2 regions of the Amycolatopsis sp. NPDC004625 genome follow, and region 2 is predicted to be linked to the other one. Evidence: riboswitches for the same ligand, from Rfam matches in the RefSeq annotation. Region 2 holds a riboswitch; the other holds the start of a gene.
What was found. Region 2 has a riboswitch for S-adenosylhomocysteine ahead of ahcY (adenosylhomocysteinase). Riboswitches for the same ligand answer to the same signal wherever they lie in the genome.
Positions count from the first base shown of each region.

Region 1 (14,550 bases), on a different contig from region 2:
CAGACGTCGGCCAGCCGCACCCGGCTGGCGGGGTAGGCGGGCCGGGGCGCGGGGACGGCCCCGGTCTCCGGCTCGACGTCCGCCATCGCCCGCCGCAGCACCGCCCAGACCAGGGAAAGGTCCAGCGCCCGGTTGGTCAGCTGCCGCCAGCTGCGCCGCCAGCGCCGGCCGAACCGGCGGTAGTCCGCGACGAGCCGCTCGATTTCGTACTGCGACAGCGCGCAGAAGTACGACCGCATCTCCGCCGCGCGCTGGTTGTACTCGGCCAGCTGCGCCGGGGTCGCCGATTGCACGAGGAGTTCCTCGACCGGCACGCGCAGGACGCGCCGGTGCAGTTCGAGCCGCTGCTCCCGCGGGAGCCGCTCCGGCCGCGTCCGGACGTCGAGGTCGACGTACCGGCGGAACCGCAGCTCCACCGCCGCCCGCAGTTCGGCGCGCCGCAGCGCCCGCGCGTCGCCGGGGACGCCCGCGGTGGTGCGCCGCACCCACCACGAACCGGCCACGGAGTCGCCGTGGCCGAGGACGAGCGCGTGCCGGTAGCGGGCGATGAGCAGGGCGACTTCGCGGCCACGGGCGTCACGGCGGCGCTGGCGCGCGAAGTCGGGGCCGATCCACCACCGCGCGAGGGCGGGGTGGCCGCGGCTGCACACCGTGATGACGTCGTCGTAGGTGGCGAGCGCGTCGAGGTGCAGGTCGAGCTGTTCCTGCAGGGCGGCGATCTCGAGTCTGATGTAGACGTTCGCCGGGTCGAGGCTGACCGCGCGGTAGTACTCGGCCAGGGCTTCGTCGTAGCGGCGGTAGGTGATGAAGTGGTTGGCGCGCTGGTAGGCGTCGAAGAGCTCGTACGGGATCTTCGCGCCGCGCCAGGCGGCCCAGTGGATGTTCGAGCGGACGTACGCGCTGCGCGGGATGACCAGCGCGGCCACCGCGTTCGCGGCGCGGTGCAGCACGCGCGGCCAGTTCTCGTCCTCGATCACCAGCGGGCTGGCGGCGAACCGCGGAACGCGGACGAGTTCGAGGATGAGCTGGTAGCGGCCGGGGGTGTTGCCGGGCCGGACGGTGCCGGTGACGGTGAACGCGGCCGGCGGCTGGGCGAGCCGGATCAGCTTGGTCGCCGCCTTCCACCAGCCGTCGGCGGAGTCGCCGGCGTGCTCGACGATCTGGATGAAGTCGTACGAGCTCCCGGCGCCGGGGACCGGGGTCGGGGTGTAGAGGCGCGAGTCGTTGAGGAAGCGTTTGAAGGTGGCGGTCAGCTCGACGGCGGAGTCGATCTCGCGGTCGTGGCTGCCTTCGGCCCGTTCGTCGACGAACACCCGGATGTCGATCTGGTTGGCCCGGTAGGCGGCGGTCTCCAGCCGCGCCTTGCCGACGAAGTACAGCGTCAGCACGGCGGAGATGATCACGACGGACGTCTGGAGCACGGTCCAGGTGATGACGCTGGTGACCTTCGGGTCCTTCACGAAGGTCAGGTTCTGGAAGAACGGCAGGTAGGGAACGACGGCGAAGCCGGCCGCGACGAGCCCGGCCGTCACCGCCGCGAACCACCACCGGATCCGGTGAGCTTCGGGCAGCTCGGCCTGGTCGAAGCCGCCGAGCCGGCGCGCGCGCACATCGACCACCCCCTCGTGTCAGGTTACTCGCGCAGGGGGTGCGGTTCGTTACGGCCCGTGATCCGCCAGCTCGGCGATGACCTGCGCATGGCACGGCTCGGGCACGCACCAGCAGCCGAGCCGGCGGCCGCGCAGCTCCGGCAGCAGCGCGAGCAGGTCCGGCCGGGCCAGCAGGTACGCCCGGTACCGGGCGACGACCTCTTCGCGCGAGCCGTCCGGCCCCGGGCGGAAGGGGCTGGCGAGCTTCGAGCCGGCCAGGTGCCAGCCTCCGCGGTGCAGGGCCCGCCCGACGTAGACGACGTCGGCGTACTCCGGGTCGTCCCGGTGCCCCTTCAGGTTGACGACGGTGGTCGGCATGCGCCCCTCCTTCACTCTCCGCAAGGCAACTCCCCGGCGGCGCAATCCGCCACCCGGCTGATCCGCGGACACGCGCGGTGGTTCACCTAGTGCAGATGCACTATGCTGAGGGTTCACGGTTGAGCCGTCAGCCGCTGCCGGACGTTTCCGCGCCCGGGCCGGCAGGCTGCCCCCGTGCGGCATTCCGCCCCCGAACGTCCGGTCCGCCCCCGCTGTCCGACGAAAGGGTGTGCCGCGATGGTTCCTCACCCCCGCCCGGCCGACCAGGTCCGCACCGTTCCCGGCTGGCTCACCGCCGGCGGCGAGATGACGGTTCGCGTGCTCGAGCCCGCGCCCGGCACCGTCGTCGCCGAGGTGACCGGCGAACTCGACCTCGGCACCGCCCGCCGCCTGGACGCGGTCCTGCAGGCCCGGCTCCCCGGCCGGTTCGACGAGCTCGTCATCGACCTCTCCGGCGTCACGTTCTTCTCGGTCGCCGGGCTGAACTCGCTGCTGCGCGCCCGGCTGCTCGCCGACGCCGCCGGCGCCCGCCTCACCGTGGACGCCGGGCGGTCCCGCGCCGTGCGGCGGCTGTTCACGCTGATCCCGACGGACTTCGACAGCGTCGTGAACGTCCGGCCGGTCCGCTGAGCGCTCACCCGGCCGTGCGGCGGCCCAGCCGCCGGACGGCTTCCACGATCGCCGTGTTCGGTGCGCCCTTCACCAGGTACTCGGTGACGCCGGCCGCGGCCAGCCCGGCGATCGAGGCGCGGTCGGCGTAGGCGGAAAAGGCCAGGATCGCGGTGCCCGGGCTGAGCCGGGCGATCTCGCGCGCCGCCCGCGCGCCGCCACCGCCCGGCATCCGGACGTCGAGGACGGCGACCGCGGGCCGGTGCCGCTCGGCGAGCCGGATCGCTTCGTCGGCGTCGCCGGCCACCGCCACCACGGCGATGTCGGCCTCGGAGTCCAGCACTTCGCGCAGGACGTCGCGGATCATCACGTCGTCGTCGGAGATCAGCACGCGCAGTTCGGTCACGGTTCGAGCTCCGGCACGTCGGGCAGCAGGGGCAGCCAGAACTCGACGGCCGTGCCCTCGCCGGGTGTGCTGCGCACCGAAAGCCAGCCGTGCGCCGCTTCGGCGCGTTCGTGCATCTCGACCAGCCCGAAGTGGCCGTCACCGGCGTCGCCGCCGGCCGTGCCGACGCCGTCGTCGGTGATCCGCACCAGGGTGCCGTTGTCCACTGTGGACAGAGTGACGGCGACCCGGGTGGCCCGCGCGTGCCGGTGGACGTTGCTGAGCGCTTCCTGGCAGATCCGGTACACCGTGATCGCCGCTTCCGGGGACGGCTCGGCCGTGAGGTCGTCGCGCACCGAGTGCGCCAGGCCCCAGCGGCCCGCGACCTCGTCGACGTAGGCCGACACCGCCTCCACCAGGCCGTGCCGGTCGAGCTCCGGGGGGCGCAGCCGGGACACCAGGCCGCGCAACCGGGCGATCGCGGCGCTCACCGACTCGTCGAGGCCGCCGACGGCGCTCGCGTGCGGCTCCGGCAGCCGGGAGGCGAGCAGCTGCAGGCGCATGCCGACGGCCACCATGGACTGGATCGACTCGTCGTGCACGTCCCAGGCGATCCGGCGCCGTTCCACCTCCTGGGCCTCGACGAGGTGCCCGACCAGCCGGCGGCGTTCGCGCAGCGCCTGCTCGGCGTTGCGGCGCTCGGTCATGTCCCGGGTGACCTTCCCGAAGCCGTGCAGGCGGCCCTGCTCGTCGTAGAGCGCGGTGATGACGACGTTGGCCCAGAACCGGGTGCCGTCCTTGCGCAACCGCCACCCCTCGTCCTCCAGCCGGCCCTCGGCGACGGCGATTTCCAGTTCCCGCGCCGGTTTCCCGGCCGCCACGTCTTCGGCGGGGTAGAACACCGAGAAGTGCTGCCCGATGATTTCCGCCGCCGCGTACCCCTTGATCCGCTCGGCGCCGGTGTTCCAGCTCGCGATGCACCCCGTGGTGTCCAGCATGAAGATGGCGTAGTCCTGGACGCTCTGCACGAGCAGGCGGAACCGCTCTTCGCTCTCCCGCAACGCGGCTTCGGCCGCGCGGCGCTCGGTCACGTCCCGCGTCACCGTGCCGAATCCGCGCAGCTCGCCCCGCTCGTCGTAGAGCGCGGTGATCACCACGTCGGCCCAGAACCGGGTGCCGTCGTCGCGCAGCCGCCACCCCTCGTCCTCCAGCCGGCCCTCCGCGACGGCGGTCTCCAGCTGCCGCGCCGGCTCCCCGGCCGCCACGTCCTCCGCCGGGTAGAACACCGAGAAGTGCTGCCCGGCGATCTCCCCGGCCGCGTACCCGGTGATCCGCTCGGCCCCCGCGTTCCAGCTGGCGACCCGGCCCCCGGTGTCCAGCATGAAGATCCCGTAGTCGAGCACGCCCTGCACCAGCAGCCGGAACCGGTCGTCGTCCATGCGGCAACTCTGCCGGATCGCGGCCGGCCGGGCACGGCGGTGCTCAGCCCGCGAATTCGGCGGTCGGGACGGGCAGGACGCACCAGACCACCTTCCCGCGGCCGTTCGGCGCGGTTCCCCGCACGGTGGACAGGCGGTCGACGAGGGCGAGCCCCCAGCCGCCGTCGGGCCCCGCGGGGCGCCGCACCGGCGGGGCCGGGCTGTCGTCGAAGACCTCGACGCGCACGTCCACGCCGTCCACGCTCAGCCGCAGCACCGGGACGCCCGTCCCGTGGCGCAGGGCGTTCGTGGCGAGTTCGGTGACGACCAGCAGCGCGTCGTCGACGGCGACCCCGGCGGCCCAGGCCAGCAGGGTGAGCCGGGTGAAGCGGCGGGCGGCGGCCAGGTCGGTCAGCACGCACTCCGCGGTGAGCGGGGCGGGGGTGTTCACGACGTCAAGCGTGGCCGAAGCCGCCGGCAGAGCGCGAGAGGCAAACGCCCCTGCCCGCCTGGTGCAGCTGCATCAGCCGATGAGGCCCTCCCGGCGGGCCACCGCGACGGCTTCGAGCTTCGACCGCGCCCCAAGCTTCTCCAGCACCCGCTGCACGTGGTTGCGCGTGGTGTTGCGCGAGACGCCCAGCCGCCGGCCGATCTCCTCGGTGGTCGCGCCCTCGGCCAGCAGGTCGAGGGTTTCGCGCTCCCGCGCGGTCAGCGCCGGGCCGCCGGCCGGTGCCCGGCCGGTGAGCCGGTCGAAGACGCCGGGCAGCAGCTCCGGGTCGAAGACCACGCCACCGGCGGCGACGTCCCGCACGGCGGTCTCCAGCACGCCGAGCTGGGAGGACTTGAGCAGCAGGCCGGCCCCGCCCGCCTTGGCCACCTGCACGGCGACCGCCGGCGTGGCGTCGCCGGTCAGCACCAGCACCCGCGCCCCGCCGGAGCCGAGCTGCGCAACGACGTCGAGCGCGTCGCCGTCGGCGAGGCGCCGGTCCAGCAGCACGACGTCCGGGGCGTGCCGGCGCGCGTCGGCGACGGCCTCCGCCCGCGACCGCGACCGGCCGACCACGGTGATCCCGTCGGCGCGGTCGAGGGCCTGCTGCAGCGCCTCGGCGACCATGTCGTGGTCCTCCACGAGCAGGACCCGGACGGGACGGGCATCGTCGGCGCTGCTCACGGTGTTCCCTCACTCCGGCGGTGGCTGCCCGCCCATCCTAGGGGCCCGGCCGGCCGCCGTCGCCCGGGCGAGGCGATCACCAGACCGGGGAGCCCGGCCGCAGCAGGCCCTCGGGCCCGGTGACCGGCAGCCGGTCGACGAGGTCCTCGTGGTGGCCGGCCGCCCGCAACACCGGCGGCCGGAACGACCCGGCCGGCGGGCCGGCGACCCGCAGCACCTCGAGGAAGCGGGCCACCGCGCGCGGCGGGGGCAGCACCTCCGGGCCGCCGAGGTAGGCGAGCACCTCCGCCGCTCCCCCGCCCGCGGGCTCGACCACCGCCGACCAGCCGTGCACCTCGTCCCAGATCAGCGCCAGGTCGTGGCCCGGCCGGTCCGGGAGCGTGCGGTCGAGGGCCACGTACCCGGAGGCGGGCACGTCGAGGTCGAGCGAACACGACTCGAAGCCGACGCCGGCCGCCCGCGCGACGCGGCCGAGGTAGGCACGCAGTCCCCGCGCGAAGTGGTATTCGATGTCCCGGCCGAAGCCGATGAGTGTGTTCATGGTTCCGCCTCCCGCGCCCGCTGCACGACAGGAGTACCCGATCGGGCGACGATCACACTTTCGTGGCTATTCCTCGATAGCGCCGCCCACGGCCCGCAGGTGCGCACGGAACGTCAAGGCCGGATTCGTTTCCCGGGCCGCCAGGAACGCACCGAACCGCACCTGCTGACGCAACGGTTCGCCGCCGCGGATCCGGTCGGCCTGCCGGCGTTCGGTGTCGCGGATCCCCTCGGCGAGCGTGAACAGTTCACCCGCCCGGGCGAGCGGGACGAAGAGGACGCCGTCGTCGTCGCCCAGCACGAGGTCCGCCGGCCCGATCCGCCAGCTGCCGACGACCGCTTCGGCCAGGCCGCCGTCGACGCGCGGGCCCAGGCTGAGCGGCCCGGTGGGCAGCGAGCCCAGGCTGAACACCGGCAGCCCGATGGCCCGGATGTCCGCGGTGTCGCGGTGCAGGCCCCAGATCACCACCCCGGCCAGCCCGGCGGCGCGCGCCTCGAGGACGACGAGGTCGCCGACGCAGCTTTCGTCGAGCCGGCCGCCGTTGTCGACCACGAGCACCCCGCCCTCGGCGGCGTCCTCGAACGCTTCCAGGAAGACGTCGACGCTGCCGACGTGCCGGGCCGGGACCGCCGGGCCGAACAACCGGGTGCCGGGCACGACCGCCCGCGTCCCCGCCGGGGCGCAGCGCACCGGCAGCCCGGCCCGGATGCAGGCGTCGGCCAGGTGGGCGGTGGTCAGCGTCGCGAATCGCGGCCTGAGTGCTTCATGCTCCATGCGCCGAATCTAGCCAGCGGTCTCGGTTTCCAGCCACGCCAGGTACTCCGCACTGCCGCCGACGATCGGGGTGGCGATCACCTCCGGCAGGTCGTAGCCGTGCAGCTGCCGCAGCCGCCCGGTCAGCTCCGCCACCCGGCCGGCGGTCGTCTTGATCTCCACCCGCCATTCCCGGCCGGTCCGCACCGCGCCGTCCCACCGGTAGACGCTGGTGATCGGCCCGACGACCTGGGCACAGGCCCCCAGCCGGGCTTCGACCACCCGGGCGGCCAGGTCGAGCGCCGCCGCTTCCGAGTCCGTCGTGGACGTCACGACCACGTGTTCCACCGCCATGGGGCGAGATTACGCGGCGGGTGACGGGTGGGCGCGGGGTTCGCGGCGGGACCACGCGCTCACGTCGGCGTCGGCCGGCGCCCGAACACCAGTTCACTGCGATTCCGTGATCATTTTCCCTCCATTCCGCGGACACCGTGATCAACCGTTTCCGCGAAATTCAGGACAGGACCTCCCGGGACGGCCAGGATGGGGCACGCCCGTTCCCGAAGTGAGGATCCGAGGATGACCCGCTTGCCCGCGCTGGCCGTCTCCGCACTGGTGACCGCCGCGGTCCTGACCCCCGCCCCGGCGTACGCCGCGAGCCAGCCGTTCACCGCGTCGGTGTTCCGCGCGACCCACAACAGTTACTCGGGCAACGTCGACGGCGCCAAGAATTCCCTCGCCTACCAGCTCGACCACGGTGTGCGGTTCCTGGAACTCGACGTGCACGACAACGGCTACGCCACTTCGCACGACTACGCCGTCGGGCACGATTCGCCCGGCAACCTCGTGGACCACAGCGGCGGCAACCCGGCGTCGAACAACCTCCGCGACTGGCTGGCCGTGGTGAACACCTGGTCGGCGCAGCACCCGGCCGCCGCGCCGGTCGTCGTCATGCTCGACCTCAAGGACGACCTGACCGACAACCCCTCCTACGCGGCGGGCAACCTGACCGCGCTCAACCAGGAGCTGGAGTCGGTGTTCGGCGCGCGGCTGCTGCGCGCGCAGGACTACCCGGCGGCACCGGACGTCGACGCGCTGCGCGGGCGCGTGCTGCCGCTGCTGTCCGGCGACGGCGGGTCGCGCACCGAGTACAAGCGGGACGTCGGCTACCACCCGGCGGTCGCGCTGAACGGCCGCGGCCAGGTCGTCGAGGTGCACGACTCCGGGGCGGGCGCGCTCTGGTACTGGACCGGCACGTACGGCGCCGACGGCCGGGTCACCTGGCTGCGCCACGGCAAGTACGACAGCGGGCAGACGCCCGCCGTCGCGCTCAACGACAACGGTGACCTCGTCGAGGTGCACCAGTCGCAGGGCGCGTCCACGCTCTGGTACCACGTCGGCAAGCTCGGCGCGGACGGCGAAATCACCTGGCAGGCGTCCCACCAGTACGACGACGGTGTGCTGCCGACGGTCGCCTTCACCGACGCGACGCACCTGCGGGAGATCCACAAGAGCCAGAACACCAGCCAGAACTGGACCTGGTCCGGGGCGCTCGCGGGCACCACGGTGTCGTGGACGGGCAACGCCAAGACCTCGGACGCACGGTTCGCGAAGGCGACGTCGAGCAGCGCCGGCCGCACGGTGTCGGTGTGGACCGGCGCGGACGGCCCGACCTCGGCGCAGACCCTGCGCGCCGACACCGACCGGCTCGCCGGCGACCGGATCCGCTACCGCCAGGTCGCCTTCGACGAGTTCCAGCAGGGCGACAGCGCGGAGCTCCAGCAGGGCGCGCTGTTCTACGGGGCACCGGCAACGGAGCCGGCGTTCATCACGGCGGCCCGGCAGGCGGGCAAGCTGGTCCGCGGCTGGGACTTCGACTCAGCGAGCGAGGCCACCACCCCGCTCGCGAACTACCCGGCGACGAACCACCCGTACGACAGCTGGTACCAGACGCTGCTGAGCCAGAACGGCGCCGTCGAGTAGCGGGACACCGGGGCAGGACGGTGTCCGCCGCGACGGTGGCGGTTTGCTCGCGCGGGCCCGTTCCTCGCGCCGCCGACACCGCTGCGGATCACCCTCCGGAACTGGCCGTTCGAGTCCCGGTACCTGCTCGGCCTGCTGCTCAAGGCGACCGACAGGTTCGCCACGGACGTCGAGCTGCCGGACTACGCCCCGGGGTCGTAGGCCAGGTTCGGCCGCAGCCACTGCTCGACCTCGGCGACCTCGACGCCCTTGCGGCGCGCGTAGTCCTCGACCTGGTCGCGCCCGAGCCGGCCGACGGTGAAGTAGCGGGAGTCCGGGTGGGCGAAGATCAGCCCGGACACGCTCGCCGCCGGCGTCATCGCGAACGACTCGGTCAGCGCCATCCCCAGCTCGTCCGCTTCCAGCAGCTCGAACAGCTCGCGCTTCTGGCTGTGGTCGGGGCTGGCCGGGTAGCCGAGCGCCGGGCGGATGCCGCGGAACCGCTCCGCGTGCAGGTCCGCCAGCTCCGGCTGCGCGTCCGGCTCGAACCAGTCGCGGCGGGCGCGCAGGTGGATGTGCTCGGCGAACGCCTCGGCGAGCCGGTCGGCCAGGGCCTTGACCATGATCGCCCGGTAGTCGTCCTGCTCGGCCTCGTAGCGCGCGGCCAGCGTCTCGGCGCCGTGGATGCTCACCGCGAAGCCGCCGAGGTGGTCGCCGATCGGGGCGATGTAGTCGGCCAGGCAGCGGTTCGCGCGGTCCTCCGGCTTGGCCGTCTGCTGCCGCAGCATCGGGAACCTGACGTGCTCGTAGTCGCCTTCGAGCAGGATGTCGTCGCCTTCGCTGTGCGCGGGCCAGAACGCGTACGCGCCCTTCGCGGTGAAGCTGCCGTCGGCGATGATCTGGTCGAGCAGCGTGTTCGCGTCGTCGAACAGCTCGCGCGCGACCGGCTGCTCCAGGATGGCCGGGTACTTGCCCTTCAGCTCCCAGGCCAGGAACAGGAACTGCCAGTCGATCATCTCCCGCAGTTCCGCGATGCCCGGCTCGACCACGCGCAGCCCGGTGAACGCCGGGGTCGGCAGGCCGTCGAAGGCCACCTTCTCGGGGTTCGCGCGGGCCTGCTCGAGGCTGAGCATCGGGCGACGCTGCTTGCTCGCGTGCTGCTCGCGCAGCACCTCCTGGTCGGCCCGGTTCTTCTCGGCCAGTGCGATCGAACGGTCCGGGTCGAGCAGGTCGGACACGACGCCGACCACGCGCGAGGCGTCGAGGACGTGCACCGTCGCGTTGTCGTAGGCCGGGGCGATCTTGACCGCGGTGTGCTGCTTGGACGTCGTCGCGCCGCCGATGAGCAGCGGCATCTTGAGCCCGCGCCGCTGCATCTCGGTGGCGACGGCGACCATCTCGTCCAGCGACGGCGTGATCAGCCCGGACAGCCCGACGGCGTCGGCGCCCTCGGTGACCGCGGTGTCGAGGATCTTGCCGGCCGGCACCATCACGCCGAGGTCGATCACCTCGTAGTTGTTGCAGCCGAGCACCACGCCGACGATGTTCTTGCCGATGTCGTGGACGTCGCCCTTCACTGTGGCGAGCACGATCTTGCCCTGGCCGCCGGCCGAGGTCAGCCGGCCCTCCTGACGCGCCTTCTCCTTCTCCGCCTCCATGAACGGCTCGAGGTAGGCGACGGACCGCTTCATCACGCGCGCGCTCTTGACCACCTGCGGCAGGAACATCTTGCCCGAGCCGAACAGGTCGCCGACGATCTTCATGCCGTCCATCAGCGGGCCCTCGATGACGTCGAGGGGCCGGGGCAGCTGCTGCCGCGCTTCTTCGGTGTCGTCCTCGATGAAGTCGACGATGCCGTGCACCAGCGCGTGGGACAGCCGTTCGCCGACCGTGCCTTCGCGCCAGGAGAGGTCGACGACGCGCTTGGTGCCGCTGCCCTTGACGTTCTCGGCGAAGGCCACCAGCCGGTCGGTCGCGTCCTCGCGGCGGTCGAAGAGCACGTCCTCGACCAGTTCGAGGAGGTCCTTCGGGATGTCCTGGTAGACGGCGAGCTGGCCGGCGTTGACGATGCCCATGTCCAGGCCGACCTGCACGGCGTGGAACAGGAACGCCGAGTGCATCGCCTCGCGGACGACGTCGTTGCCGCGGAAGGAGAACGACAGGTTCGAGATGCCGCCGCTGATGTGGACGCCCGGGCAGCGCTCCTTGATCCGGGGCAGCGCGTCGATGAACGCCTTCGCGTAGCCGTTGTGCTCGGCGATGCCGGTGGCGACGGCGAGCACGTTCGGGTCGAAGATGATGTCCTCGCCCGCGAAACCGGCCTTCTGCGTGAGGATGTCGTACGCACGGCCGCAGATCTCGACCTTGCGGTCGGCGGTGTCGGCCTGGCCCTGCTCGTCGAAGGCCATCACGACGACGCCGGCGCCGTAGTTCCGGATGGTGCGGGCCTGGGCCAGGAACGGCTCCTCGCCCTCCTTGAGGCTGATCGAGTTGACCACGCCCTTGCCCTGCAGGCAGCGCAGGCCGGCTTCGAGCACGGTCCACTTCGAGCTGTCGACCATCACCGGGATCCGGGCCACCTCGGGCTCGGTGGCGATGAGGTTGAGGAACGTCGTCATCGCCTCCTCGGACTCCAGCAGGTCGGCGTCCATGTTGACGTCGAGCAGGTTGGCCCCGCCGCGGACCTGCTCCAGCGCCACGTCGACCGCGCCCTGGTGGTCGCCGGATTCGATGAGCCGCCGGAACCGCTTGGAGCCGGTGACGTTGGTGCGCTCGCCGATCATCACGAACCCGGTGTCGGCGCCGATGCCGAACGGCTCGAGCCCGCTGAAGCGCGTGTGCGTGCGCGGCGCGGGCACCTCGCGCGGGGTGAGCCCCTTCGCGGCTTCGGCGATCTTCGCGATGTGCGCCGGGCTCGTGCCGCAGCAGCCGCCGACCAGGTTGACCAGGCCCTCGCGGGCGAAGCCGCCGATCAGGCCGGCGGTCTGCTCGGGGGTCTCGTCGTAGCCGCCGAACGCGTTCGGCAGGCCGGCGTTGGGGTGGCAGGCGACGTAGGCGTCGGCGATCCGCGCGAGCTCCTCGACGTGCGGGCGCATCTCTTCGGCGCCCAGCGAGCAGTTCACCCCCACGACCAGCGGTTTCGCGTGCTCGATGGAGCTCCAGAACGCCTCGACGGTCTGCCCGGACAGCGTCCGGCCGCTCAGGTCGACGATCGTCACCGAGATCCACAGCGGCAGCTCGGGCGCGACCTCGCGGGCGGCGGCGATCGCGGCCTTGCAGTTCAGCGTGTCGAAGATCGTCTCGACCAGCAGCAGGTCGACGCCCCCTTCGGCGAGGCCGGCGATCTGCTCCGCGTAGGCCGCCTTGACCTGCTCGAACGTGACGGCCCGGTACGCCGGGTCGTCGACCTTCGGCGACAGGCTGAGCGTGACGTTCAGCGGGCCGATGGACCCGGCGACGAACCGGCCGCCGGCTTCGTCGGCGGCCTGGCGGGCGATCTGCGCGCCGCGGACGTTCATCTCGTGGACGTGCGCCTGCAGGCCGTAGTCGGCCTGGCCGATGCTGGTGGCGGTGAAGGTGTTCGTCGTGGTGATGTCCGCGCCCGCGGCCAGGTACCGGCGGTGGACGTCGAGGATGACGTCCGGGCGGGTCAGGTTGAGCAGGTCGGGGTCGCCGGTGACGTCGTGGGTGTGCTCGCCGAAGCGGTCGCCGCGGTAGTCGGCCGGGGTGAGCCCGGCGCCCTGCAGCATGGTGCCCCAGGCACCGTCGAGCACGGCGACCCGCTGGTCGAGCAGTTCGCGCAACCTTGCTTCGGGCGTGTTCACCGGCAGCCTCCCTCGGTCGGGAGGCGCCCTTGGGTGGTCAGTCCCGGCCGAGCGTGGCGGACCCCACGGTCCGTTGCAGCGCCTCTCGGCCTGTGGTCCACGGTATCGGAACCCGGCCCCCGCACGCCATCCCGCCCCGGCGGCGCGTCCACGGTATGGGACGCCGTCTGTCCACAATGGATCACCCGAGCCACCCTGCCTCCGCGTCGCGATCGTTCCCGGACCCGTCCACCATGCCGGGGCCGGCGGCGGGGCGCTGCTTCCAGCCTGCGCACGAGAGCCACATCCAGTGTCGCTCCAGCGCCGCTCGACGTTACGCTCCGCAGTCGGCGGGCCCGAGCGCCGCCTTGAAAACTGAAACACGTTCTAATACGCTCCCCGGGTGGACTACGGAATCGTGCTGTTCACCAGCGACCGGGGCATCACCCCGGCTTCCGCGGCGCGCGCCGCCGAGGCTGCGGGTTTCACGACGTTCTACGTCCCCGAACACACCCACATCCCGGTCAGACGCGAGTCGCCGCACCCGCGGACCGGCGACGCGTCCCTGCCCGACGACCGCTACAGCCGGACGCTCGACCCGTGGGTCGCGCTGGCCACGGCCGCCGCGGTCACCGAGCGGATCCGGCTCTCCACCGCCGTCGCCCTGCCGGTCGAAAGCGACCCCATCACCCTCGCCAAGACCATCGCCAGCCTCGACCACCTCTCCGGCGGCCGCGTCACGCTCGGGACCGGCTTCGGGTGGAACGTCGACGAGCTGACCGACCACGGCGTGCCCGGGAACCGGCGCCGGACCGCGCTGCGCGAGTACCTCGAGGCGATGCGGGCACTGTGGACCGAAGAAGAAGCCGCCTACGACGGGGAGTTCGTCTCCTTCGGGCCGAGCTGGGCGTGGCCGAAGCCGGCCCAGGCGCACGTTCCCGTGCTGCTCGGCGCGGGCCCGACCGAGAAGACGTTCCGCTGGATCGCGCGCCACGCCGACGGCTGGATCACCACGCCGGCCGACACCGACCTCGACGGGCACGTGGCGCTGCTGAAGGAGATCTGGCACGCCGAAGGCCGGGAAGGTGCCCCGCGGATCTGCGCGCTCGGCGAACGCCCCGACCCGCAACGCCTGGCGCACCTGGATTCCCTGGGTGTCACCGAGACGATCTTCGGCCTCCCCGACCGCGCGCCCGACGAAGTGGAAGCGTGGATCGGCCGGCTGGCCGGAAAGCTCGGCCTGGGTGTCGTGAGTGGTAAGGCGGGTTAGAACCCGCCTTACCACTCACGAGGGCCGGGGGAGGGTCAGCCGGCGAGCTCGCGGATGCGGTCCATCGCCCGCCGGACCTCGGCGAAGCCGGTGGTGAGCGGGCTCAGCCCGATCCGGATCCCGTCGGGCCGGCGGAAGTCGATGAGCACGCCGTTGTCGATGAGGACCCGCGACAGCCGCTCGGCGTCCGGGTGCCGGAGGGTGACGTGACCGCCGCGGCGGTCGTCTTCGCGCGGCGAAGCGACGGTGAAGCCGAGCGGGACGAGCCACGCGTCGGCGAGGGCGAGCACCCACCGGCCCAGCGCCACGGCCTTGGCCCGCACCCGGTCGATCCCCGCTTCGGCCAGCAGCGCGACGCCTTCCTGGACGCCCACCATGCCGAGCACCGGCGGCGTACCGGACAGCGCGCGCCGGATTCCGGGCGCGGGCACGTACTGCGCGGCCATCCCGAAGGTGTCGGCCGCGCCCATCCAGCCGGTGACGGGCTGGCCGAACGCCTCGTGGTGGCGCGCGTTGGCGTAGAGGAACGCGGGCGCGCCGGGCCCGGCGTTGAGGAACTTGTACGTGCAGCCGACGGCGAAGTCGGCTTCGGCGGCATCGAGCTCGACCGGGATCGAACCGACGCTGTGGCAGAGGTCCCAGACGACCAGGCCGCCGCGCTCGTGCACCAG
Region 1 covers NZ_JBEXKX010000007.1:127,864-142,413, reverse strand. Annotated here, with positions in the region: gene ABZW17_RS10430 (hypothetical protein) at 1-1,619, opposite strand, end outside; gene ABZW17_RS10425 (DUF4326 domain-containing protein) at 1,659-1,967, opposite strand; gene ABZW17_RS10420 (STAS domain-containing protein) at 2,205-2,597, shown strand; gene ABZW17_RS10415 (response regulator transcription factor) at 2,602-2,982, opposite strand; gene ABZW17_RS10410 (PAS domain S-box protein) at 2,979-4,400, opposite strand; gene ABZW17_RS10405 (ATP-binding protein) at 4,444-4,830, opposite strand; gene ABZW17_RS10400 (response regulator transcription factor) at 4,903-5,550, opposite strand; gene ABZW17_RS10395 (DUF6292 family protein) at 5,627-6,091, opposite strand; gene ABZW17_RS10390 (RraA family protein) at 6,158-6,865, opposite strand; gene cutA (divalent-cation tolerance protein CutA) at 6,875-7,198, opposite strand; gene ABZW17_RS10380 (hypothetical protein) at 7,424-8,827, shown strand; gene metH (methionine synthase) at 9,010-12,630, opposite strand; S-adenosyl-L-homocysteine riboswitch at 12,645-12,723, opposite strand; gene ABZW17_RS10370 (TIGR03619 family F420-dependent LLM class oxidoreductase) at 13,013-13,879, shown strand; gene ABZW17_RS10365 (aminotransferase class V-fold PLP-dependent enzyme) at 13,915-14,550, opposite strand, start outside.
Region 1: it holds a riboswitch for S-adenosylhomocysteine, as region 2 does, so the genes downstream of both, metH (methionine synthase) here and ahcY (adenosylhomocysteinase) in region 2, are expected to answer to the same signal.

Region 2 (14,550 bases):
ATCGGCGTCGAGCACGATGCGGCCCACGTAACCAACACGGGCCGGGTACGCTCAGGGCGTCATACTCAACAAATTGACTATTCGAGGTGCCGATGAGCAGCTTCCGCAAGGCCGTCGAGGCCCGCGATCCCGACGCCATGGCCGCGACGCTGGCCGAGAACGTCGTGTTCCGCAGCCCGGTCGCGTTCCGGCCGTACCCCGGCAAGGCGATCACGGCCGCGATCCTGCGCGGCGTCCTGCGCGTGTTCGAGGACTTCCGGTACGTGCGCGAACTGACCGGCGGCGACGGCCGCGACCACGCCCTCGTCTTCGAGGCGCGGATCGGGGACGTGCGCGTGGAAGGCTGCGACTTCCTGCACCTCGACGCCGACGGCCTGATCGACGAGTTCACGGTGATGGTCCGCCCGCTCTCGGCGGCGCAGGCGCTGGCGGAAGCGATGGCGGCGCAGTTCGAGCAGATCCAGCGCGAAGCACTCAACTAGTTGAGTATGGCACTGCGACACGCGCTGATGGCGGCGCTGCTCGAAGGCGAGGCGTCGGGCTACGACCTGGCGAAGGGGTTCGACGCCTCGGTGGCGAACTTCTGGGCGGCGACGCCCCAGCAGCTCTACCGCGAACTCGACCGCATGGCGGCCGAGGGCCTGGTGCACGCCCGGGTCGTCCACCAGCAGCACCGCCCGGACAAGCGGGTGTTTTCGCTGTCGGAGACCGGCCGCCGGGCGCTGCACGAGTTCACGGCGCGGCCGCCCCGCCCGGGCGTGATCCGGGACGAGCTGCTCGTCCAGGTGCAGGCGGTGGACGTGGGCGACGAGCCGGCGGTCCGGCGCGCGCTGGCGGAGCGGATGGCCCGCGCGGAGACCAAGATCGCCGGGTACGAACGGCTTCGCGCGCGGCTGCTGGACGGCCGGTTCGAGGACGACTACCTCGCCGAGGCCGAGCGGGTCGGCCCGTACCTGACGCTGATGCGCGGCCTGTCGTTCGAGCGGGAAAACCTGCGGTGGTGCGAACAGTCGCTGAAGGTGCTCGACCGCCGGGCGGCACGCTGACCGGCGGTTGTACGGCTCTTGTACGACCACGCCCGACCATGGTCGGCATGCCATTGCACCGACTGACCCAGGCCGCGCTGGCCGCGGGCGTGCTGGCGGGCCTGGTCGCCGCGCCCGCGTCCGCCGCCGCGGCCGCGCCGGCCACACTGCCGGCCGACCAGTACACCCTGACCGCGAACTACAGCCAGTTCGACGCCGTGAACACCGCGCTCGTGTCGACGCTGGGGACCGCGGCCGTCCACACCGTGATGGACAACGCGAACCACGACCGCACCGCGCTGCCGTCGTCGTTCTCCGTCGCCGGGCTCTCGACCGGGTTCCGGTTCGACAGCGGCGACAACTCCGACTGCACCAACTACCCGCAGGGCATCACGACCAGCCGCGACGCGGTCGGGACGGCCGGCGGCGGCAACTACGACGGGCACCAGCTCGTCGCGGTCAGCTGGTACACCAAGGACGGCTGCGACGGCGGCCAGCAGCGCAGCCGGATCACCCTGGTCGACTGGGACGCCGACTACCCGAACGCCTACCGCAAGATCCTGCTGGTCGAGCCGACCGGGACCGCGGCCGCCCCGGACTTCAAGGACATCCCGATCCACGCCGGCGGCATGTCCTGGTACGGCGACTACCTCTACGTCGCCGACACCGGGAAGGGCATGCGCGTGTTCGACATGCGCAAGATCCTCAAGACGAACAGCGGCGGCACCGCCGACCAGATCGGCCACCAGAGCGGCAGCACGTACTACGCCCACAACTACGCCTACGTCCTGCCGCAGGTCGGCACGATCACGTCGAAGACGACGTCGGGCACGAACCTCGCGTGGTCGTCGATCTCCCTCGACCGCGTCAGCAAGTCGATCGTGATGACCGAGTACACCTGCCCGTCCGGCTGCACGGACTACCCGAACCGCGCCCCGCGAGCGATCCGCTACCCGTTCGCCTCCTCCGGCACCTTCGCCGCGACGACGACGGCGAGCCAGGCGCTGCAGCTGCCCTGGTACAAGCTCAACGGCGTCGCCTCGCACAACGGCCGCTGGTGGTTCAACTCCTCCGGCTCGAAGCAGCTCTACTACTGGAAGCCGGCGGCCGCCGCGCAGACCTTCGCCTGGGTCGGCAGCGGCGAGAGCCTCTCGTACTGGGAGGACGACACCAGCGCGGACCTGCTGTGGTCGCTGCAGGAAGGCGCGGGCAACCGCAACGTCTTCGCGGTCACCCAGGCCACCTACGGCGGCGGCTGAGCAGCGGGCCGGGTCCGGGCGGTGACCATCGGGTGAGATCCGGATCACGTCGGCGTGGCTCGACGCGCTGCGCGGGCCCGCTGCTGCCATCCTGTGCCGTCAAGGGACGCTGACGAGAGGACACCGCCGTGGGCATCATCGCCTGGATCGTGCTCGGGCTCATCGCCGGGGTGATCGCGAAAGCCCTCATGCCGGGCAAGGACCCGGGCGGCTGCATCATCACCATCCTGCTCGGCATCGCCGGCGCGTTCGTCGGCGGCTGGATCGGCAAGACGCTGTTCCACACCCAGCTCGGCACGTTCTTCGACCTGCGGACCTGGGGTCTGGCGATCCTCGGCGCCCTGGTCATCCTGGCCGGCTACCGGCTGATCTTCCACCGCCGCGACTGACCGGTGCGGCCGGGGGCACCCGCCCCCGGCCGCACCGGTTCAGTTCAGGCTGACGCCGTAGGCGCTCAGCGCCTCGCCCACCGGCTGGTAGTACGAGCTGCTGCCGCCCTTGCCGGACGTGATGCCCAGGCCGACGCTGCCGGCGAACAGGCAGCCGCCCGAGTCGCCGGGGTTGACCAGCGCGCTGGTCTGGATCAGCTGGGACACCGAGCCCTCGGCGTAGTTCACGGTCACGTTCAGCCGCTGCACCGAGCCCGACGTCAGGTGGGTGGTGCTGCCGCTCTTGCTGATCCGCTGCCCGACGGTCGCGGTGCCGGCGGAGCTGATCCGCTGGGTCGAACCGTTCCACAGCGTGACCGCGCCGGGCGCGCTGCCGGTGGTGTTGCGGATGAGCCCGTAGTCGTTGCCCGGGAAGCTCGAGCCCTGCGACGGGCCGACGTTCCACTGCGCCACCGCGCGGGTGCAGTGGCCGGCGTCCACGATGTAGTTCTGGCCGCCGCGGTTGGTGTTGAATCCGACCGAGCAGCGGACGCCGCCGCCGGTGATCGCCTCGCCGTTGTAGATCGCGGTGTGCAGTTCGCCGGCGACCCGTTCGACGCGGACCCGGTCGCCCAGTGCTCCGGCCGCCTTCAGCAGGGCTTCGGTGCCCTTGGCCGCGTCGGCCACGGTCAGCACGACCTGGTTGGCCGCCGGGTCGAGGCCGATCGCGGTGTGCGTCACCGCGGGCAGCGCCTGCAGGGCGTTCTGCGCGCTCGCCAGCGCGGCCGTGGCGTGCTTGACGAGCCGGGCCTGCGCGCCGGCCTGCTCGGCCTGGCGGGCGGCGGCCTGGTCGAGCACGTTGACCACGGGCTTGGCGGCCGCGTCGAGGTAGCCGTCCGCGGCCCGGGTCCCGAGGGCGGCGGTGACCGCGTGCAGGGTCTCGACACTGGCCGCCTGCGTGCGCAGCAGGGCGACGGCGGCGGACTCGCTGATCCCCGCCTCCGCGGCGAGGGACGCGACCGCGTCGTGCTGCACCGTGGGCGAGTAGCCGTCGATGGTGGTGGCGGTCGCGGTGACCGGGGTGAAGAAGGCGGTGGCCGCGGCGGCGGCCACGAGCGCGGTGGCGGAGCGGGCGAGGAGGTGGTGTCCCGGGGACGTTCTGCGCATGCCGGTAACTCACTTTCGCGGGCAAAGCCGGCGCGCGGGGTGGCCGCGCCGGCCACGGTGGGGGTCGAGCCGACCGGAGGTCCGGTGCGGTCGAGGGTGGGCCGCGGCCCCGGCGGGCGGAACCGACTTTCGTCGGAGAAGGACAAAAGATAGGTACCGGGCAATTCGCCCACGGCGAGTTCGCGCAAAGCAGCCGGGACGCCCGGTCACGCTCCGCTGCTCCGGCGTACGAGTGGTTCCGGGGCCGCCCACCCGGGCGCGGCGTACCGTTTCAAAGACGGACATGGCGCGCTCTCCTCCCCCTCGGGGCGCGCCGTGCCCGCCGGGGAGACGGCATGAACGACCAGCGGAAGGTCCTCGTCCGGGCGGAGTCCCGGCGCATCACCGTCCCGGGCGCCGACGGTGCAACCGAGACGCTCGCCTATCCCGGCGTCACCCTGACCCGCGTCATTCCGGGCACACCGGACGACGAGCTCTGGCTGCCGATGGGCGACCAGCCCAGTGAGGTCGACGACGAAGTGCTGGTCACCGCGTTGCGGGAGGCGTTCCGCTGGGGCTGCGGACTCCCGTAACACCTCCCCCACACGTGTAACGCCGGTTTTTCCGGGTAGGCCTTATCCGAGAAGGAGGGGTCGCACGGTGCGAGTGAATTGGGGCGCGGCGCGCGAACCGGGCTGGGACGTGCTCGACCTGACCGGATCGGGCTCGTCGGGACTGGCCGCCGGCCGCCGCTGGGCCGGGACCAGGCTAGCGTCGCTGGCCGAAGCGGACCGGGTCGACGCGTTGATCGTGGTCGGCGAACTGCTGGAGAACGCCTACATCCACGCCACCGGCCCCTGCCAGCTGCGGCTCCACCTCGCGGCGGACCCGTGCGAGGTGACGGTGGCGGTCACCGACGTGGGCACCGGCGAGCCACGCTTGCGCGTCCCCGGCCACGCGGGCGGCCGGGGCCTGCTCCTGGTCGACGAACTGGCCGAAAGCTGGGGCGTGAGCCACCACGACGACGGCAAGGTCGTCTGGGCACGGCTCGCCTGCGCGTAGCGCCAGTCTCGTCGTGAGTGAGAAACAGTGTTAGAACGCGCCTTAACACTCACGACAAGCCGCGGGAGACCTCCTCCGGCAGGGGCAGCGGGCGGTCCGGGTCGAGGGTCACCCCGCCGGCCCGCAGGGTGTGGTCCAGCATCGCCCAGATCGTGCCGGTGAGCTGGGCGGTCAGCTGGGCCAGGCTGAGCGCGCCCGGGTGGTCGAGCCAGCGGGTCGTCGCCGATTCGACGTAGCCGACCAGGCCGAAGGCGATCGTGTCGGCGGGCGCCGGGTCGAGGCCGAACGCCGTCAGGTAGCCGGTGAACAGGGAACTGAGGTGGCGGGCGATCGCGCCGCGGACGTCGGGGCCGCCCGGCTCGGTGCGCGTGAGGTAGCGGTGCAGGGGGGCGTGCTCGGTCAGCCAGCGCAGGTGCGTCGAGATCACCGTGGAGATCATCTCGTTCGGCGAGCCTTCGGGGTGCCACAGCGGCGCGAGGTCGGCCGTCACCAGCTCGGCCGCGCGCCGGGCGATCGCCCGCTGGAGGTCGGCCGCGCCGTCGAAGTGCCGGTAGAGGCGGGTGCGGGCGACGCCGGCGCGTTCGGCGATCTGCTCGGTCGAGACGTCCGGGCCGTGCTCGGCGATGGCGGCCAGCGCCGCGTCGACGAACTCGGCGCGCCGCCGTTCCTGCTGGCCCGCCCAGCGCGCGGCCCGTCCGTCGACCTTGGTCACGGCGGAAGCCTACTCAGGACCGGCCGGGCGGTGTACGCTCCCGAAGTAGCTAGTACAGCATGTACCCCCTACTTCCGGAGGTGGCCATGGGCGTCGAGGCCCAGGACCGGGACGTCACCGCGGCTCGCCTGCTCAGGAGCTCCGCGAAGAACTCCTACGACCCGTACGTCGACATCGACTGGGACGCGCCGCTCGCCGAGGGCAAGGCGTACATGCCGCTCGAACGCGTCTCCCTCTACGGCACCGGCCTCTGGGCGAAACTGACGCCCGAGCAGCGGATCGAGCTGTCCAAGCACGAGATCGCCAGCATCATGAGCGTCGGCCTGTGGTTCGAGATCGTCCTGATGCAGCTGCTGGCCCGGTACGTCTTCGACCTGGACGCGCGCACCGAGCACGCGCAGTACGCGATGACCGAGATCGGCGACGAGACCCGGCACTCGGTGATGTTCGCCCGCACCGCCGAGCGGCTGGGTGTCCCGCGCTACGGCGTCCCGAAGGTGGTGCACCGCGCGGCGAAGGTGTTCGGCGCGACCGCGGCCGGGCCGTCGATGTTCGCCAGCGTCCTGGTCGCGGAGGAGACCACCGACCGCCTGCAGCGCTCGATGATGGACGACGACGGCATCCAGCCGCTGATCCGCTCGGTCAACCGCATCCACGTGGTCGAGGAGGCCCGGCACGTCCGGTTCGCCAAGGAAGAGGTGCTGCGCGAGACGCCGAAGCTGACGAAGGCGGCGCTGCAGCGCCACCGGCTGCGGACGGCACTGGTCGCGTTCGGCGTGGTCGACAGCATGGTCGACGCCCGGATCTACCGGAGCGTGGGGATCGACCCCCGCGAGGGCCGCGCGGCGGCGCTGGCGAACCCGCACTTCCACGAGACGCGGCGGTGGATGGCCGAGAAGATCGTGCCGTTCCTGCGCGAAGCGGGCCTGGTCGGCGGCCGTTCGGAGTCCATCTGGCGGCGCGCGCACCTGGTCTGAAACCCTTCGCGCGCCACACCGGATTCCGTCAGGATACCCGGGTGATCACCACCAGGACCGCCCGCGAGGACGACGAACCCGTGCTCGCGAAGCTCGACGAACGCACCTGGACCCCGGCCGTCTCCCCCGCCCCGGCACCGCCGGCCGGCACGCCGTTCTTCGCCGAAGGCACGCGCCCCGGGGACGTTCTCGTCGCCGAGCACGACGGGGTGGTCGCCGGGTACGTGCGGCTCGGTGCCGGGTTCGGCATCCCCGCCCACCGGCACGTCCTCGTGCTCGACGGGCTGGCCGTCGACCCGGACCGGCGGCGGCTCGGGATCGCGGGGCGGCTCGTCGAGGCCGCCGTGGCCGAGGCGCGGCGGCAGGGTGCCCGCAAGGTGACGCTGCGGGTGCTCGGGCCGAACACCGGCGCCCGGCGGGTCTACGAACGCTGCGGGTTCGTGGTGGAAGGCGTGCTGCGGGGCGAATTCCGCATCGACGGGACCGACGTCGACGACGTTCTCATGGCCTGCTCGCTCGCTTGACAGCCTCGCGGCGGCTTTGCCATCCTGGACTCGGGCCGAGAGGCGCTGCGACGGAAGCCACTTCCGCCACGCTCGGCCCGGCACACGACTCCAAGGGCGCCTCCCGCGAGGGAGGTGCCTTCTTCTTTGTCCGCAAGGACTTCGACGCCGCCTCCCGAGCGCATCCTCGACGACTCCGGAGTGCGTGCAAGCATGAGTGACAAACTGCAGACCCGAAACGGCCTCGACTTCGCCGTGGCCGACCTCACCCTCGCCGACGCCGGCCGCACCCAGCTGCGGCTGGCCGAGCACGAGATGCCCGGCCTGATGGCCATCCGCCGCGAATACGCCGCCGCACAGCCGCTGAAGGGCGCGCGCATCGCCGGCTCGCTGCACATGACCGTGCAGACCGCCGTGCTCATCGAGACGCTGGTGGCGCTCGGCGCCCAGGTGCGCTGGGTGTCCTGCAACATCTTCTCCACCCAGGACGAGGCCGCGGCCGCGGTCGTCGTCGGCCCCGAAGGCACCGTCGACGCCCCGGCGGGCACCCCGGTGTTCGCCTGGAAGGGCGAGACGCTCGAAGAGTACTGGTGGTGCACCGACCGGCTCTTCGCCTTCCCCGGCGGCCAGGCGCCGAACATGATCCTCGACGACGGCGGGGACGCCACCCTGCTCGTCCACAAGGGAGTCGAGTTCGAGGCGGCCGGCGCCGTGCCGCAACCGTCCGAAGAGGACCCGGAGGAGTACCGGATCATCCTCGACACCCTCCGTGCGAGCCTGGCGGCCGACGGCGACCGCTTCACCCGGATGGCCAAGGAGATCCGCGGCGTCACCGAGGAGACCACCAACGGCGTCAAGCGGCTCTACAAGCTCGCCAAGGACGGCGAGCTGCTCTTCCCGGCGATGAACGTCAACGACTCCGTCACGAAGTCCAAGTTCGACAACAAGTACGGCATCCGGCACTCCCTTGTGGACGGCCTGAACCGGGCCACCGACGTGATGATCGGCGGCAAGCGCGTCGTCGTCTGCGGCTACGGCGACGTCGGCAAGGGGGCGGTGGAGGCCCTGCGCGGCCAGGGCGCCCGGGTCGCGGTCACCGAGATCGACCCGATCTGCGCGTTGCAGGCGGCCATGGACGGCCTCGACGTCGTGGAACTGGACGACGTCGTCGAGACGGCGGACATCTTCATCACCACCACCGGCAACTTCGGCATCGTCTCGGCGGCGCAGATGGGCCGGATGAAGCACAACGCGATCGTCGCCAACGTCGGGCACTTCGACAACGAGATCGACATGGCCGGGCTGGCGAAGCTGCCCGGCGTGGTGAAGAAGGAGATCAAGCCGCAGGTGCACGAGTGGACGTTCCCGGACGGCCACGCGATCATCGTGCTCTCCGAGGGCCGGCTGATGAACCTGGGCAACGCGACCGGCCACCCGTCGTTCGTGATGTCGAACTCCTTCACCAACCAGGCCATCGCGCAGATCGAGCTGTTCGCCAAGCCCGGCGAGTACGCCACCGACGTCCACCGGCTGCCGAAGCACCTGGACGAGAAGGTGGCTCGCCTGCACCTCGACGCCCTCGGTGTGAAACTCACCAAGCTGACGAAGGCCCAGGCGGAATACATCGGCGTCGACGTCGAAGGTCCGTACAAGCTCGATCACTATCGGTACTGACGCAAGATTGCTCCATTCGCCGTAGTTTGGTTTATCGGGAAACTGGCCATCCTCCCGTCGAGAGAAGCGCATCCGCCCGGACGGCACGGAGCCGGGCCGGGTCTCGTGCGAAGGAGTGTGTCAAGTGATCGTTCTCGGTGTAATCCTCCTGATCATCGGGTTCATCGTCGGTATCCCGGTGCTGTACACCATCGGCATCATTCTCGCGGTGGCCGGTGTGGCACTGGCCATCCTGGGCGGCACCGGCCGCCGGATCGGCGGGCGCGCGCACTGGTACTGATCTCGAGACTCCGCCACGGCCTGGCGCGTCAGCAGCAATGCTGGCCGCGCCAGGCCGTTCGGCCTTCCAGCACCGCCACCCCGGCGATCGCCAGTGCGACCGCCGGGTCGGCCCACCACCAGCCGAACAGGGCGTTGAGCAGCAAGCCCGCCAAGAGCACCGCGGAAAGGCAAGAGCAGAGCAAAGTCTGCCGCGAATCCGCGACGGCGCTGGCGGACCCCAGCTCGCGCCCCGCCCGGCGCTGGGCCGCGGAAAGGGCCGGCATCACCGCCAGAGAAACGGCCGCGAGCACGATTCCGGTTCGCGAAGTTTCCGGCACCGTGCCGGTGAAAAACGTTCCGGCTGCTTCCGCCGTCACGTAAATCGCGAGCGCGAAGAACGAAATCGCGATCGCCCGCAGCGCCCGCCGTTCCCGGGCTTCCGGGTCACGGCCGGAGAACTGCCACGCGACCGCGGCCGCCGACGCCACCTCGATCACCGAATCCAGCCCGAAGCCGATCAGCGCGCCGGACGACGCCGCGGCACCGGCACCGAGGGCGAGGACCGCCTCGACGACGTTGTAGGTGATGGTCGCGGCCACGAGCAGCCGCACCCGGCGCACCAGCGCCGCCCGGCGGTCCGGCGCCACCACGGGCGGCGCGCAGCAGCCGTCGGCGCACGTCACCTCGCCCCCACCTCGTCCTCGCACGCGGGCTGCGGTTCGACCGCCAGGACGACCTGGACGAGCTCCCGCAGCGCGCGGGCCAGGTGTTCGTCGGCGATTTCGTACCGCACCTGACGGCCTTCGTAGCCGGCCACGACGAGCCCGCAGCCGCGCAGGCACGACAGGTGGTTCGAGACGTTCGGCCGGCTCAGCCCGAGGTCCGCGGCCAGCCGCCCGGGGTAGGCCGGGCCGTCGAGCAGCGCGGTCAGGATCCGGCAGCGGGTCGGGTCGGCCAGGGCGCGCCCGATCCGGGCCAGCGCCGACTCGCGCGTCTCACAGGTCACCATGCAGTGAACTGTACATCCAAGACTGACGTATCCACAGCGGACACCGCGGAAATGAAGGGGTCCTCCGGCTCCGAGGGGGAGGGAGAGCCGAAGGACCTCGTTAGTGTTAGCACATCGCCAAGCCGGTGTACACAGCTGCATACACGATCGGGTTACGACCTTGACGGCTTCCTGACGCCGTGCCGGCCTTCCCGCCGGGCGCGGAAACCTGGCGGGAAGGCCGGCACGATCCTGGCGGGAGGCTCAGGAAACCCGGCGCAGCAAGGACTTCCGCGGCCCGGCGGCGCAGCCGCACCCGCCGCCGATGCCCTGGCAGTCGACGATCAGCGCGTGCCGGACGCGGTCACCGTCCACGCAGGCCGGTTCGGTGCACTCGGCGAACCCGCGCTCCGGGTGCACCACCAGCGTGCCGTGGCAGTGATCGATCCCCGCGTCACAGGAAGCACACTCCATGTCCGCACCGCCTTCCGCGCTCGTGCACCCCAAGGTAGGACCGGGAAGCACGCGGGCGCGGCAGCCGGGCGGCGTGTCGGCGCAACCACCCGTCCGGGGCGGGCTCAGGCGGGCTCAGGCGGACTTCGGGGCCCGCTTGCGGGCGGCCGGCTTCTTCTTCGCCGGCTTCTCGTCCTCTTCGGACGCATCGGAATCCGAAGAGGACGCCTCCGACGCGGACTGACGCGACTTCTTGGCGGCGTCCACACTGGCCTGGAGGGCGGCCATCAGGTCGACGACGTCGGCCTTGGCGGTGACGGCCGCGGGCTTGGTCGTCTCGTCGCCGGCGACCTTCGCCTCGATCATCTCTTCGAGGGCCTCGCGGTAGTGGTCGTGGTACTTCTCCGGCTCGAACACCGGCTCGGCCAGCGAGTCGATCAGCGACCCCGCCATGGTCAGCTCCTGCGGCCGGATCTGCGGCGGGTCGTCGCGCAGGAACGGGAAGTCGGGTTCGCGGACCTCGTCCGGCCACAGCATGGTCGTCATCACCAGGACGTCGGCGTGCACCCGCAGCACCGCCATGCTCTCCCGCTGCCGGACCGCCACCTTCGCGACGGCCACCTGGCTCGACTTGTGCAGCGCGTCCCGCAGCACGACGTACGGTTTCACCGCGTTCTTCTGCGGTTCGAGGTAGTAGGTCCGGTCGTACTGGATCGGGTCGATCGACTCCAGCGGCACGAACTCCAGCACGTCGATGGTGCGCTGGGTGGACAGCGGCAGCTCGGCCATCTCCGCGTCGGTGATCACCACCATCTCGCCGTCGGGCAGCTCGTAGCCCTTGGCGATCTCGGCGTACGGCACTTCCTGGCCGTCGATCGTGCAGAACCGCTTGTACTGGATGCGGCCGCCGTCGGCCTCGTGCACCTGCCGGAGGGAGACGTTCTTGTTCTCCGTGGCCGCGTACAGCTGGACCGGGATGCTGACCAGCCCGAAGGACACCGAGCCCTTCCACATCGCCCGCATGCCACGTACCTCCGAGGTTGCCTTCACTCTCGGTAGTTACCGTAGCTCGGATCGCCCCCCGGCGACAGTCTGATCTAGACCTCTGCCAGGTATTTCTCCCAGAGTGCGGGGTCCATGAACCAGTGCCGGAAGTCCGCCGGGTCGGTGAATCCGTTGGCGAACCGCCGCGCGACCGCCGGGTTCTGCCCCGCCACCCCGAGGATCTGGAGCACGTGCGGGGGCGGCGGCAGGAGCAGCGCGTTCGTCCATTCGGTGACGTGCCGGGCGTACTCCCAGTAGCGCTCGAACGTCGCTTCCATCCAGGCCGCGTCGAACGGCCGGTCGCCGTGGGAGACGATCGCGTCGAGGTAGGTCGCCGCGCAGTGGCTCGCGTTGTTCGAGCCCTGCCCGGTGATCGGGTCGTTCGCCACGACGACGTCGGCCATGCCCAGCACGATGGCACCGCCGGGCAGGGTGCCGACCGGGTGGCGCACCACCGGCGGGTAGCCGCCCGCGAGGGTCGCCTTCGCGTCGGTCAGCTCCGCCTCGCGGCAGCGGTCGTACTCCCACGGCACGTACTGCCGCATCAGGTCGAGCACGCGCTTGAAGTGCTCGTCCGGGCCCGGGTGGTCGTCGAAGCAGTCCAGCGGCCCGCCGGGCACCCCTTCGAAGAAGAGGATGTCGCAGTTGCCGCTCAGCGTGTACGCCGGGATCATGAACAGCTCGCCGACGCCGGGGACGATGTTGAACCGCACCCCCACCTGGTCCGGGTGCTCCGGCCGCCGCTGCACGCCGTGGGCGTAGACCAGCGAGAGCGCACGCATCGGCCGGGTGTACGGCGACCGCTCGGGCACCCGGTCGAACAGCTGGACCAGCTCCCCCTTGCCGGCCGAGATCACCACCAGGTCGTAGAGCCGCGACAGGGCGTCCAGTTCGGACGTCATCACGCCGTGGATGACGAGCTTGCCGCCGCGGTCCTCGAACAGCTCCAGCCAGCCGGCCATCTTGACCCGCTGGTCGACCGACTGCGCGGGGTGGTCGAGCTCGGCGAACCAGTCGAGCGCGCGGCCGCCGTCCGGCGCGGCCACCGAAACGCCGAGGCCCTCGACGTTCACCGTCCCGGCCTCCCACAGGTTGATCCCGAGGTCGCGTTCGTGCTGCAGCGCGTCGTGGAACATGCACTGCGTCGACATCACCCGCCCGGCCCGGATCTCCTCCGGTGTCCGCGCGGACATCACCGTGACGTCGTAGTCCTTCGCCTGCAGCCCGAGGGCCAGCTGCAGCCCGGACTGCCCGGCGCCCACCACCAGGACCTTGCGCATGGAACTCTTCACCTTCCGGGGTTTCAGGCGTGCGGGGTGCTGCCGGCGAGCTCGCGGCCCGCCGGGCCGGAGAGCACCGCCAGCGACAACGTGTGGCCGACCAGTTCGGTCAGGGTGGCGATCGTCGACGCGCGGTCGCGGGCGTCGCAGGTGACCAGCGGGACGGCCGGGTCGAGGGCCAGCGCGTCGCGGACCTCGTCGAGGTCGTGCACCGGCTTGCCCTCGAACTGGTTGACCGCCACCACGAACGGCAGGTCCGAGTCGTTCTCGAAGTAGTTGATCGCCGCGAACGACTCGTCGATCCGGCTGGTGTCGACCAGCACGACGGCGCCGAGCGCACCGCGGCTCAGGTCGTCCCACAGGAACCAGAACCGCGCCTGCCCCGGCGTGCCGAACAGGTACAGCAGCAGGTCGGGGCGCAGGGTGATCCGGCCGAAGTCCATCGCCACGGTCGTGGTCGACTTGCCACCGGGCGGGATCTCGTCGATGCCTTCCCCGGCCTCGGTCATCCACGCCTCGTTGCTCATCGGCGGCACCTCGGACACCGCACCGACGAAGGTGGTCTTGCCGACACCGAAGCCCCCGGCGACGACGATCTTCGCGGAGATCGTCAGCAGATCGCCCTCAGGCGGGGAGCCGCTTGAGCCCATCAAGGATCCTCTCGAGGACGGTGGTGTCGTGGTGGTAGGCGTGCGCGGTGGGGTGCACGAACACCGCACCCTGGGCGGCGAGGTCGCCGATCAGCACCCGGACCACGCCCAGCGGCAGGTCCAGGCCGACCGACAGCTCGGCGATCGAGCACCGCACCCGCGCGCGTTCGTAGAGCGCGCGGGATTCGGGCATCAGCGTGCCGCTCAGCGCCGGGTCGTACGCCGGCACCGAGACCAGCGTCTCGACCAGCAGCTGGAAGCGGGTGCCGGTGCGGCCGCCGGTGAGGGCGTACGCGCGGATCCGGCGGCTCCGGCGCGGTAACGGGGTGTCCGGTCCGGACACGGGCATCACATCCTGGTCGGGCACGTGGCTCACATCCGGGGCCGGCGGGCGGTCAGCACCTGCCGCAGCTCCGCGCGCACCTCGGGGGTGAGCGCGTGCCCGGCGTTGGTGATGAACTGGGTCATCTCGTAGGCGACCACCTTCATGTCCGCCTCGCCCGAGGTCAGCACCGCGAGCCCGGCACCGGAGCCGATGCCCATGAACAGGAAGTAGCCGTGGGTGAGCCGGATGATGATCTGTTCGCAGGCGCCCTTCCCGAACAGCGCCGCGCTGTTGCCGGCCAGGGAGAGCAGGCCGCTGGCGATCGCGGCCAGCTGTTCGGCCTCGGCCTCGCCGACCGAGTCCGAGGCGGTGAGCGGGAAGCCGTCGACGCTCATGATCAGCGCGTGGCTGACGCCGTGGACCTTCCGCACGAAATCGTCGAGCAGCCAGGTGAAGTTCGCCGTGGCCGGGTGGGGCGTGCTCACCGGGTGGTTCCTCCGGGCGTCTCGTCCTGCCGGGTGCGGTGCTCCGCGAGCGCGGCCTGCTCGCCGTCGGCGAACGCGCCGAGGTCGGCCAGCAGCCGCTCGTGCCCGGCCGCCGGGTCGCCGCCGTCCGCCGGCGGTGGCGGTGGCGCCGGTTCCGGGGCGGCGCCGCGGATGCTGCCGGGCACACGGCGCGGCAGGCCGTGGGCCGTGGTTCCGCCGACGGCCCGCTCGACCGGCCGCGGGCGCGGGGTGGGCCGCCGCGGCGGCGGTTCCGGCTCGTCCCGCGCGCGGCGGCGCGGCAGCACGCCGGTGGCCGGCTCGCGGACGGCCTTGACCGG
Region 2 covers NZ_JBEXKX010000003.1:329,671-344,220, forward strand. Annotated here, with positions in the region: gene ABZW17_RS05185 (nuclear transport factor 2 family protein) at 93-482, shown strand; gene ABZW17_RS05190 (PadR family transcriptional regulator) at 489-1,046, shown strand; gene ABZW17_RS05195 (hypothetical protein) at 1,094-2,284, shown strand; gene ABZW17_RS05200 (GlsB/YeaQ/YmgE family stress response membrane protein) at 2,413-2,673, shown strand; gene ABZW17_RS05205 (S1 family peptidase) at 2,713-3,819, opposite strand; gene ABZW17_RS05210 (hypothetical protein) at 4,155-4,391, shown strand; gene ABZW17_RS05215 (ATP-binding protein) at 4,459-4,860, shown strand; gene ABZW17_RS05220 (TetR/AcrR family transcriptional regulator) at 4,910-5,572, opposite strand; gene ABZW17_RS05225 (diiron oxygenase) at 5,659-6,549, shown strand; gene ABZW17_RS05230 (GNAT family N-acetyltransferase) at 6,591-7,073, shown strand; S-adenosyl-L-homocysteine riboswitch at 7,105-7,182, shown strand; gene ahcY (adenosylhomocysteinase) at 7,266-8,726, shown strand; gene ABZW17_RS05240 (hypothetical protein) at 8,851-9,006, shown strand; gene ABZW17_RS05245 (cation transporter) at 9,035-9,670, opposite strand; gene ABZW17_RS05250 (metalloregulator ArsR/SmtB family transcription factor) at 9,667-9,996, opposite strand; gene ABZW17_RS05255 (hypothetical protein) at 10,240-10,449, opposite strand; gene ABZW17_RS05260 (Ku protein) at 10,564-11,451, opposite strand; gene ABZW17_RS05265 (styrene monooxygenase/indole monooxygenase family protein) at 11,526-12,752, opposite strand; gene ABZW17_RS05270 (ATP/GTP-binding protein) at 12,776-13,402, opposite strand; gene ABZW17_RS05275 (DUF742 domain-containing protein) at 13,377-13,751, opposite strand; gene ABZW17_RS05280 (roadblock/LC7 domain-containing protein) at 13,775-14,212, opposite strand; gene ABZW17_RS05285 (ATP-binding protein) at 14,209-14,550, opposite strand, start outside.